Regions from separate parts of the Paenibacillus sp. 276b genome, predicted to be linked through region 3. Evidence: predicted binding sites of a transcription regulator. Region 3 holds the regulator's gene; each other region holds the start of a gene.
What was found. Region 3 encodes LexA, which represses DNA repair genes until DNA is damaged. Its sites were predicted from a motif close to CGAACATATGTTCG; they were not measured.

Region 1 (3,273 bases), on a different contig from region 3:
ATCCATTTTGCTCATATCGAGTTCAACCCTTCCTTACTTCAATTTTTATTTAAGACAAATTCAGTTCTATACGGTTGCATTTCTGCTGACAAAATGCTTTATCACATCTGCAATTTCTGTTTCACTAGGAACTGATACAACATGTTCAAGTAATTCAGATTTAGAAGTGCTGAGGAAATGAGTAGGTTGTCCTCTAAAATCAGCAGCAAGCCTACAGCCACCAACACCTAGACCGATAACAAACTGTTTAGGAGAGCCAGTATTAATGAGCTGCTCATTAATTTTCATCGTTTATTGGTCACTCCTTTTAAGCGCTTGTTTCTTCTGTTCATTTCTTTCATTGATGACGAGGTTTAAGAGTTGTCTACCTCTATCCGTTAGAAAGTAGGGATTCATAGTGCCATCTTTATTGCTCGCTATGAACCCCTGAGCATCTAAGATCAAGATCGCATGGTCTATATAGAACCTTTTGCTGCGGTAGTCTTCTAATCTTGTCTTCACAAATCCTCGATGATCTTTATTCTCTTTTACAATCTTCAAAAAGATTGCAATAGCGAAATCATCTAATTTGCTTCTTAAGAAAGATAGAGTACGTTCACTATAAAGAACGTCGTCGTAATTATCTTCCTTTTCCCCAGGTGATACACCTCTATATTCCAACTCTCAATCACCCCCACTTAACATTCCAATTTAGAGGATTATATTGTTAATTATAGAGTACATCGCGCCATTAAGTAAAGAAAAATATAGTCACACAATTGTGTGACTATATTTAGCGACATTAACAGATTGATATATAAAGTATATCAAAAAACATTGTTAAATCAGGCTTTTTGACACCCATGTTATGCATCACATTCAAGTGACACAATTGTGTGACACAATTAAACGCATACAAGTGTTCGTTTATTGTGAGAAATCCTTTGATTTCTGCATTATTTCAAGGTTCTACAGTCTATTCTATGAAAATCTTCAGAGAGTATTCCTTAAATTCAATAATCATACCGAAGTTAAGCTAAGACTGTAATTAGTCTACGATCTACGATCAACGGTATTTTAGATTCTTGTAAGAATTCTTTATAAGCACGCCTACTCAAGTGAAGATTGATACAAATTCCATTTCTAACAATTTTGTAATGAAACTAGTGACACATATTCATCGTAAACGCTTATATTACAACGCTTCCAAATATTCCATATTAAATTAATTTAAGTATTTTCGCTGTTAAGTCCTAAAAGCACTTCGTATGTTAAGAGTAGGAAAGGAGGTGAGTAAACTTGTAATTACCACAGGCTATTCTAAGATAATTAGTTCATGTCTGAGACAAGGAACAAAACGAACCGATTGATGCCGAAACACCAATCGGTGACTAACTTACACATGTAGAAAATCAATGCTGATTTTTTTGATCTTTGATTAGAGTCATCAATTCTTTAAGAGTCTTGTCTAAAGTATCAAATTTTTCTTTGATGTTATCCATCAAATATTTCAGCAGCATAAACGTAATTACAATAGGAAACCCGAAATTTGGTACCAACTGGATTAAAGTTTCAATGTCCATTCCCTCCCCTCCTTCTTATAAATAAAGGTAAATGTGAGAGTCATTTTACAACTTTTAACTGGATGAATTATACATGATAAAGTAAAATAAAATAAGAACATTTGTTCTTGTTGGTTGTTAAATACTTCCGTTTTTTACCTTATATATAGAGGGGTGATCTAAATGGAAATGACAAAAGATATGTATAGCTCTGAACTAAAGAAAATAGCATGGCGATTGCAATATCGTTGCAAAGTCTCTGCTAACAAGGAGTTTGGTATGGTATTTGATATCAACTCCATTGAATCATTTGAAAGTTCTTCTGTTTCTAAGTTTTTTGTTCAAGACATATTTAACCTTATCAATAACGAAGTAGGAAAGAAGATAATCCATGCCATATACCTAGATGGGAAATCTGAAAAGGAAGTTGCTCTTGAGCTGCAAATCTCACAACAGGCGGTGAACAAATGGAAAAAGAAGACGTTAAAAATGTTGTCAATGAAACTGAGTTCATAGGATTGGTTGAACTCGCTAGGGCGGGAGATCAAGATGCTTTCATGAAAATCGTTGATATTTTTGAAGATGAGATGGAGCAGCTTGCTAAGTATATTAAAATGCCAAAAGAGGATGTCATGCAATCACTTAAACTTGGACTCCTAGAATTAATCGTCAATCAACATCAGCATAAATTAAGATAAGGCAGGGGAGAGGAGGATAGAATTACCGTCGCTAAGCTGTACATCTTTGGTGTATAGCTTTTAACATTTTTACATAGTAACTGTTCAAAACTGTGGTATAAATCATTAGAGATAACATATGTAAATAATATTGAGCAGTGGTAAGGTAAAATTGAGGAGGGACCATACAAGTTTAAACCTTTGTTGCGAATCATCCGTACACGAGTAAGGGAAGTGATTCCATCGTTTGTTACCAAGAGGGGAGTAGCAGGAGAGTTTAACTGTTTTCACTTTTACTGGATCGTCATCCTGAGACGATGCTATTCAAAGGCTAAACACTATTACTGAGACTTGTGTCAAAATACCTCGTATGTCTTAACCAAGCGCGCATGATGTGTTTTTGGACATCTTAGATCTCACGAACCCAATCATTCTAACGTAAGATTTCAGCCGTGTTCTCTTTACAGTAAACTACGATCTTCGGTAATAGTCGATGTTAATGATAATTAAGTATCATGAGCCAGGGTCTCTTCTAATTCCATTCCACATGATATTTTCAATATATAATACTTGCTGACTTTTTAGGTAGCAAGTATTTTTATTTATACTTTCTTATATTCTTCATCTAATACGAAGATTGATGCTTAGGAGTTAAAAAAGGCTTAAACTTTGTCAGAATAGTAGGATGTTTAATTCGAAATGCCCCGTAAAGCTTTCTGCAGTAACGCCATCTAAAAGCAAGTCAAATAACATTATCTTCTTCACTCTGAAACATCGTTTCCTTTAAAGCTCCAAAGCTGCGTTGAAAAATAACTTTCAGTATCCCAAACTTAAGATGAAGAAGGGAGAGCTATTGCCCTCGATATGAAAATAATACTGGCCAAATGTGCAGACTCTGTTCGAGTGGATTAAAAATCTGTTTCGTGTATCATAACAATTTCAATTTGGTTCTTTAAGTAAAAGAGTCTTAACATTAAAAGCCAAAGTTATATTAAGACATTATCATTAGTTTCTGGATTACCGGTTGTACCTTCTTACAATTATCATTCACTATA
Region 2 (3,273 bases), on a different contig from region 3:
AGAGCTGCTTGAGGACAATTATTTTCATGCCGTCCTAGAGGCAACAAAGAGCATTGCATCTATGATTAGAGCAAAAACTGGTTTGACTAGTGATGGAGCAACGCTGGTGGAGGCAGCTTTTTCAGGAAGTTCTCCTATGTTGAAAATTAATCCTTTTGAAACGGAATCTGAAAAAAGCGAGCAAAAGGGATTTGTGAATCTAACCAAGGGGTTGTTTGGTACATTCAGGAATACAACTGCTCATGCTGCACGATATGAATGGAACTTGCCTGAAGAAGATGCTGTCGACCTTTTTACATTAGCCTCTTATGTACTTAGACGTATTGAGAAGAGTAGCTAAGAAACATATTTCGATACGCAACGATGTGCTTGCTTCCCATACTTGTGCCGGTGACCTTAATGTCATTAAACATTCTACTGCATCACTGAGCCAAAATGAGAATAGAAACCTTCCATTTAACATTGTAGTAGAACGTATCCAAAGAAAAGTTTATAGAAATATACTTGAATAATGCCGAGCAGTCATTAATTACAACAAAAATAAGCTGAAGAGCGAAGAGACGGCGATTGATTCCTACATGCGTAGAGAAACAATCGCCGTTTATTTATGCAGTACTATATTATTTAAGTTTCTAAGTTACTTCGAACGTAATTTTAAACCACTTTTTTTCAGCGTTCACGTCCCAGGGCTGTGTGTAGACCAAAGCAATTCTACCCGAACCGTGGCCTGTGGCTGAAAACAGCCAGGAGCGAGTATTTGAACTGCCAATTAGTTTGGAGTTGCCACCCAGGGATCTAGAGTTGTCCAGAGATAAAGTTTCTATGTCCGGCAGTTCTTCTTCTAGCCATTTGTAACCGGTTGAGATGTTGGAGCGTAAGTCAATACGCATTTGTTCTCCTGTTTTTAAACTAATGTGGGCACCGGTGTTTTCATCGGTAAGAATGATCATAGTGTCTCCTGACTAATGGTACGTAATTCCTAATTTATCTGTACGGGGGACGACATAATCTTCATCAAAACGATCAAGAATATTTTCTTTAGCTTTAATAATCGCTTCCGGATTATCAATCAGATCGGTAGAACTCCAAGCCTCAGTACAATATCTTTTCATGTACTCATAAGGCAAGTATCCGTATCCACGTTCTCCCCATCCATCTCCCCATGAATTCTTGAACTTGAAACGTTTGGTGGTATTGTCATATCCAACGATACAGATAGCATGACCACCATTTGAAATTAAGTCTTCCGGTGGCATACCGATAACTCCAGTACGATCAGTTTGCTCGTTAAACCAAGACTCTTCAAAAACAACCACACCTGCAATAAACGGGCCGTTAATGACAAGACTGCGCTTCATTGAGGAGATGGAATTTAGGCTAGCGAACGCTTTTATTCGATACTTAGCGGCATTCTCATCCGCTCCTATTTGCGGAGTACCTAGTTCACAAGCGATGTAAGGCCAATAGGACTCTTCGCAGCATCCTTGATCATATAATACTTTCACTGCAACGCGGGGGTAAGTTCCTTCTTCATCTGGAATTCCATCAAGCTCTTTACACTTTTGATATAGATAACGGGGGGAGAGCTCAATTGTGTGTTCATGCTCTTTCTTCTCTTGGTACTCTTTGACTCCGACCACCGCCGCAAATGCAACACAGGTACCTTCATTACCTTGAGGGCGTATTGGTGACATATCATTGGTATAGTCTACTTGTTCAGCAATATTAAAAGTGGGTAGAAATGCTTCCATAGAAATGTCTCTCTTATCGAGTGGACTTGGGATATAACCAGTAAAATATGGTTTCATAATTATGTTAGCTCCTTTTTTAGCAATTCTTTAACCGGAGGTTAGTCTGCACAAAATAATTTTTTATATGTAAGGGTTCAATGGTGTTAAATACATAAGATTGGAGTCCTTCTGGTATTATAAATATTTACCTCTTGCATAAAGAACGTGTGTTCGTTATATAATAAGAGCAAACAAGTGTTCTTATTTTTTTGTGCGGGAGTGAAAAATGATGGCTAAGCAAAGAACAATCATGTTAATTGATATGCAGAGCTTTTATGCATCCGTTGAGAAGGCAAAGATGCCTGAATATCGGGATAAGCCTCTAGCAGTAGCGGGAGATCCTGCAAGACGATCTGGTATCATATTGGCAGCTTGTCCTTTGGCAAAAGCTAAGGGTGTGTCGACTGCTGAACCACTTTGGCAATCCCTTCAGAAGTGTCCCGAGTTAATTATTGTTAGACCACATATGCAGGAATACATTGAAGTTTCGACTCAAATTATGAGTATTATGGAGGAGTTTTCAGACCAAGTAGAGCCATATAGTATTGACGAGATGTTTATTGACGTGACAGGCTCACTTCATCTGTTTGCGAATGATCCAGTGGACTTGGCAAAACAGATTCAAGACAAAATCTTTAATGCTACCGGCGTCTATGCCAGGGCTGGCATTGGGGAGAACAAAATAATTAGTAAGCTTTGCTGTGATATGATCGCAAAAAAGGTGGAAGGAGGCGTATTCCATTTAAAAAAAGATGAGCTGCATAAACATATTGGCCAAAAACCTATCCGAGATATGTGGGGGATCGGTTCAAGGATGGAAAAGCATCTGTGGAAGATGGGTATCCGAACCATTAAAGACTTGGCGAATACGCCTCTTTCCAAATTAAGAAGCAAATGGGGTGTTAATGGAGAAGTCATCTGGAGAGTTGCCAATGGACTCGACAATTCGCCGGTAACCGTCAACACACACAGTACACAAAAGGATATTGGAAACGGAATGACCCTGCCCAGAGATTTTACAGAAGCATGGGAGATTGAAGTGGTTATTCTCGATATCTGTACAGAAGTGTGCAGAAGAGCCCGTAAAAAGGGGCTGATGGGTAGTGTCATTTCTGTAAGTGTATCGGGAGCAGATTTTGATCACCCCACTGGTTTTCACAGGCAGGTTAAACTGTCTGATCCTACAAACATAACCGTTGATGTGTGCAAGTTTTCCAAACGCATATTCCATCAACATTGGGATGGGCAACCTGTGCGCCGTGTAGGCGTATCCCTGTCTCAATTATCCAACGCGGATACATATCAACTCTCTTTCTTTGATGATCAAGAGCAGAAACGAGCCATTGATCAGGTGATGGACGACATTAAGGATCGATTTGGCGACATCTCCATTCTGCGAGCGAGCTCCATTACGGCTGCGGGTCAAGCGATCGATAGAGCATCTAAAATTGGGGGGCATTACAAATGAGCAAAAAACTGGAGG
Region 3 (3,273 bases):
TCGGATCGTGTTGGGTGAACTGGATTTTGCATTGGAACATTTGGAGGAATGGGCTACACCAAAACCTGTGCCTACAAATTCTGCTATACCTGATGGAACAAGCTTAATTTATCCTGAACCTTATGGAGTTGCTCTTATTATTGCACCATGGAACTATCCGTTCCAACTGGCTTTCGGCCCTCTAATTGGAGCCATTGCTGCGGGTAACTGTGCCATTATTAAGCCGTCTGAATTAACCCCAGCCGTGTCACGTCTGACTTATGATTTGATTCATGAGATATTTCCTAGTGAGTACCTGGCAGTTATGGAAGGGGAAGTCGAGACGAGTACGGCATTGTTGAAAGAAAAGTTTGATTATATTTTCTTTACAGGCAGTACAGGTGTTGGCCGCATTGTTATGAAGGCAGCTGCTGAGCATTTGACTCCAGTTACGTTAGAACTAGGTGGTAAGAGTCCGGTCATTGTCCACCAGGATGCAGATTTGAAGCTGGCAGCTCAGCGCATTGTGCGCGGTAAATTCCTGAATGCTGGGCAAACCTGTGTCGCTCCAGACTATTTGCTTGTGCACGAGGAAGTACATGACAAATTATTGGAATTGATCGGTGCAGAAATTCAGGATAAATTTGGAGACGATGTGATGAGAAATGCTGATTTCCCGCACATTGTCAACGCACGTAACTTTGATCGTTTATCGGTGTTACTCCAAGATGGCAAAACAATGATCGGTGGACATTCTGAACGTGATCAGCTGCTCATTGAACCAACAGTACTGGGCGAAGTGGATTGGAAATCCCCAGTGATGCAAGAAGAGATCTTTGGTCCAGTTCTTCCTGTATTTAAGTATACCGACCTCAATCCCTTGCTAGATGAGATTGTCCGCCGTCCAAAACCACTGGCATTATATCTCTTCACTCAGGATGAGGATCTGCAGAATCAGGTTCTGAATCAAGTATCTTTTGGTGGTGGTTGCATTAATGATACATTGTCTCATATGACATCACATTATCTTCCGTTTGGCGGCGTAGGAGAAAGTGGAATGGGTTCCTACCATGGTCAACAGAGTTTTGATGTGTTCTCTCATCATAAAAGCATTCTTAAACGCAGCGAATAATCTACTAACGTAGAACAATATAAGTTGTATAAAAAAAAAGAGGTTGTCCCGTTGAACGGGACAACCTCTTTATGTATCTTATTGTGAGACTTCTGTACAAATTCAATACATATTAATGAATATCACGGAAAAGGCCAATGACTTTGCCCAGGATGCTAACGTGTTTCAAACGCAACGGTTCAAAAGTCGAATTTTCCGGTTGAAGACGAATATGATCTTTCTCTTTGTAGAACGTTTTTACCGTTGCTTCATCGTCTTCAGTCATGGCTACTACGATATCGCCGTTATCTGCAGTTTGCTGCTGACGTACGATAACATAGTCTCCGTTAACAATGCCTGCTTCAACCATACTGTCTCCCACGACCGAAAGCATAAATACTTTCTGTTCGCCTACATAATGCGTAGGAAGAGGGAAGTAATCTTCGATATTTTCTGTTGCTGTGATCGGAACCCCTGCAGTAACTTTACCCACGACAGGAATGCGAGCAACGCTGTGAGCAAACTGATGTGAATGCTCTGACTCTTCCTGGCTGAGAAGTTCAATGGCTCTTGGTTTGGTTGGGTCACGTCTAATCAGACCTTTCTTCTCCAAACGATCCAGATGTCCATGTACTGTAGAGCTGGAAGCCAACCCAACGGCTTCACCAATTTCGCGTACGGAAGGAGGATACCCCTTCAACCGGACTTCATTGCGTATAAACTCCAGAATAGCCTGTTGCCTGCTGGATATCTTCGACATACCGTATCAACCCCATTTTAGTAACGTTTGGGAAAATTATAACATAGAACCTCCGTTCGTACAAACATAAGTTCTAAATAAAATGCCATAAAATCAATGTTTTTTTGCAAATTAAGATGAAAATTTTCTTTTGGTCTAATCAAATACTGCAAATGACAATTCCAATACAATAGAAGAAAGATAATAGAATGTAGTATCAACAAAAAAAAGCGAACAATTGTTCTAAAAAGTTATTGTACAAAACATGTGTTCGTGTTATATTAATTTCAACAGGATAGGAACAAACGTTTGGAGGTCGATATTTAATGAGATATTCTACTTATCAAAGTATTTACGAACCGGTGCATTCAGAAGTGGTTGAAACTAACATAAGGAATTTTAAAAAGGTTTTTGCAAAAGGTAATGTCCCAACTTGGGTCTTGAAATTAATAATCGTAAGCTTAATTATACTGGTTGGATGCAGTACAGTATTGACTGTGTTCGCTGGCAATGAGAACGATCTGTTGCCTGGGGGGAAGATGGCAGTTTCACAAGGAGATACGCTATGGAGTATATCATTGGATCACAAACCTGAAACAATGGATACACGTGTATATATAGAAGCAATCAAGAAAGTGAATCAACTTCATTCAACTTCAATACAGGTGGGGCAAGTCTTAATACTGCCTCAATTCACAGATTAAAGCTGCATATCCACACGCGCTAATGCGTGTCAGCTTGACAAGCTGCCCTTAACATGTCAAAGTTAATATGACTTTGTATTTTTGGAGGGGACAAGCTTGGATATAGATAGTCTGGTAGCACGTATTAATGAATTGGCCCGTAAGCAAAAATCCACTGGATTGACAGAGGAAGAGCTCGCTGAACGTGCCAAACTTAGAGAAATCTATTTGAATAACATTCGAAGCAATTTCAGACAACAACTGGATACGATTGAAATTGTAGATGATGAGAACGATCAAGGCCACCAAGGCAAACTCAAACATTAAGGAAACCTAATGATATCATTATGATATTTAGGTTTTTTCCTGTTATCTAGAGGTTGCAAATTATAGGGGGAAATGTTGGTTTGCAATTATGTAAGCCGATACAAAGAACATCTAAGGGGGATTCTCATGTCGCGTTCGTTCGAGAGAACGGTTCGAAAAAATTCTAAGCAGTTGAATCAGCAACGTAAAAAAAGCGGTAAACCGGTTTCTGGCACACCAGGTGAGGACGTATTTAAAGGACGCAGTCTTCTGTTTCCTATTTTTCTGATCGGACTAGCATTCCTGTACCTCTTTATGAGTACATTTCTTGTCAAAGCTCCGATGACCACTTGGGACTGGGTGACCTTGTTGCTGTATGTATTTTTGGCAATCATCTTCATGCTCCGTCGTCCTTATGTCAAAATAGGAAGTAACCGGATTTTGACGACAAAAGG

Region 1: a site for LexA is predicted at 1,657-1,670, ahead of BLV50_RS27670 (sigma-70 RNA polymerase sigma factor region 4 domain-containing protein). Genes of this name have one in related genera too.
Region 2: a site for LexA is predicted at 1,951-1,964, ahead of BLV50_RS27465 (DNA polymerase IV). Genes of this name have one in related genera too.

The regions. Positions count from the first base shown of each region.
Region 1 covers NZ_FNRR01000008.1:149,416-152,688, forward strand. Annotated here, with positions in the region: gene BLV50_RS27655 (FtsZ/tubulin family protein) at 1-15, opposite strand, end outside; gene BLV50_RS27660 (hypothetical protein) at 67-288, opposite strand; gene BLV50_RS27665 (hypothetical protein) at 292-660, opposite strand; gene BLV50_RS32955 (hypothetical protein) at 1,392-1,562, opposite strand; gene BLV50_RS27670 (sigma-70 RNA polymerase sigma factor region 4 domain-containing protein) at 1,725-2,057, shown strand; gene BLV50_RS27675 (helix-turn-helix domain-containing protein) at 2,009-2,239, shown strand.
Region 2 covers NZ_FNRR01000008.1:109,299-112,571, reverse strand. Annotated here, with positions in the region: gene BLV50_RS27480 (TIGR02391 family protein) at 1-340, shown strand, start outside; gene BLV50_RS27475 (protease inhibitor I42 family protein) at 633-950, opposite strand; gene BLV50_RS27470 (C1 family peptidase) at 963-1,808, opposite strand; gene BLV50_RS27465 (DNA polymerase IV) at 2,020-3,258, shown strand; gene BLV50_RS32570 (YolD-like family protein) at 3,255-3,273, shown strand, end outside.
Region 3 covers NZ_FNRR01000001.1:2,191,321-2,194,593, reverse strand. Annotated here, with positions in the region: gene BLV50_RS09285 (aldehyde dehydrogenase) at 1-1,111, shown strand, start outside; gene lexA (transcriptional repressor LexA) at 1,224-1,850, opposite strand; gene BLV50_RS09275 (LysM peptidoglycan-binding domain-containing protein) at 2,156-2,533, shown strand; gene BLV50_RS09270 (DUF896 domain-containing protein) at 2,630-2,839, shown strand; gene BLV50_RS09265 (hypothetical protein) at 2,966-3,273, shown strand, end outside.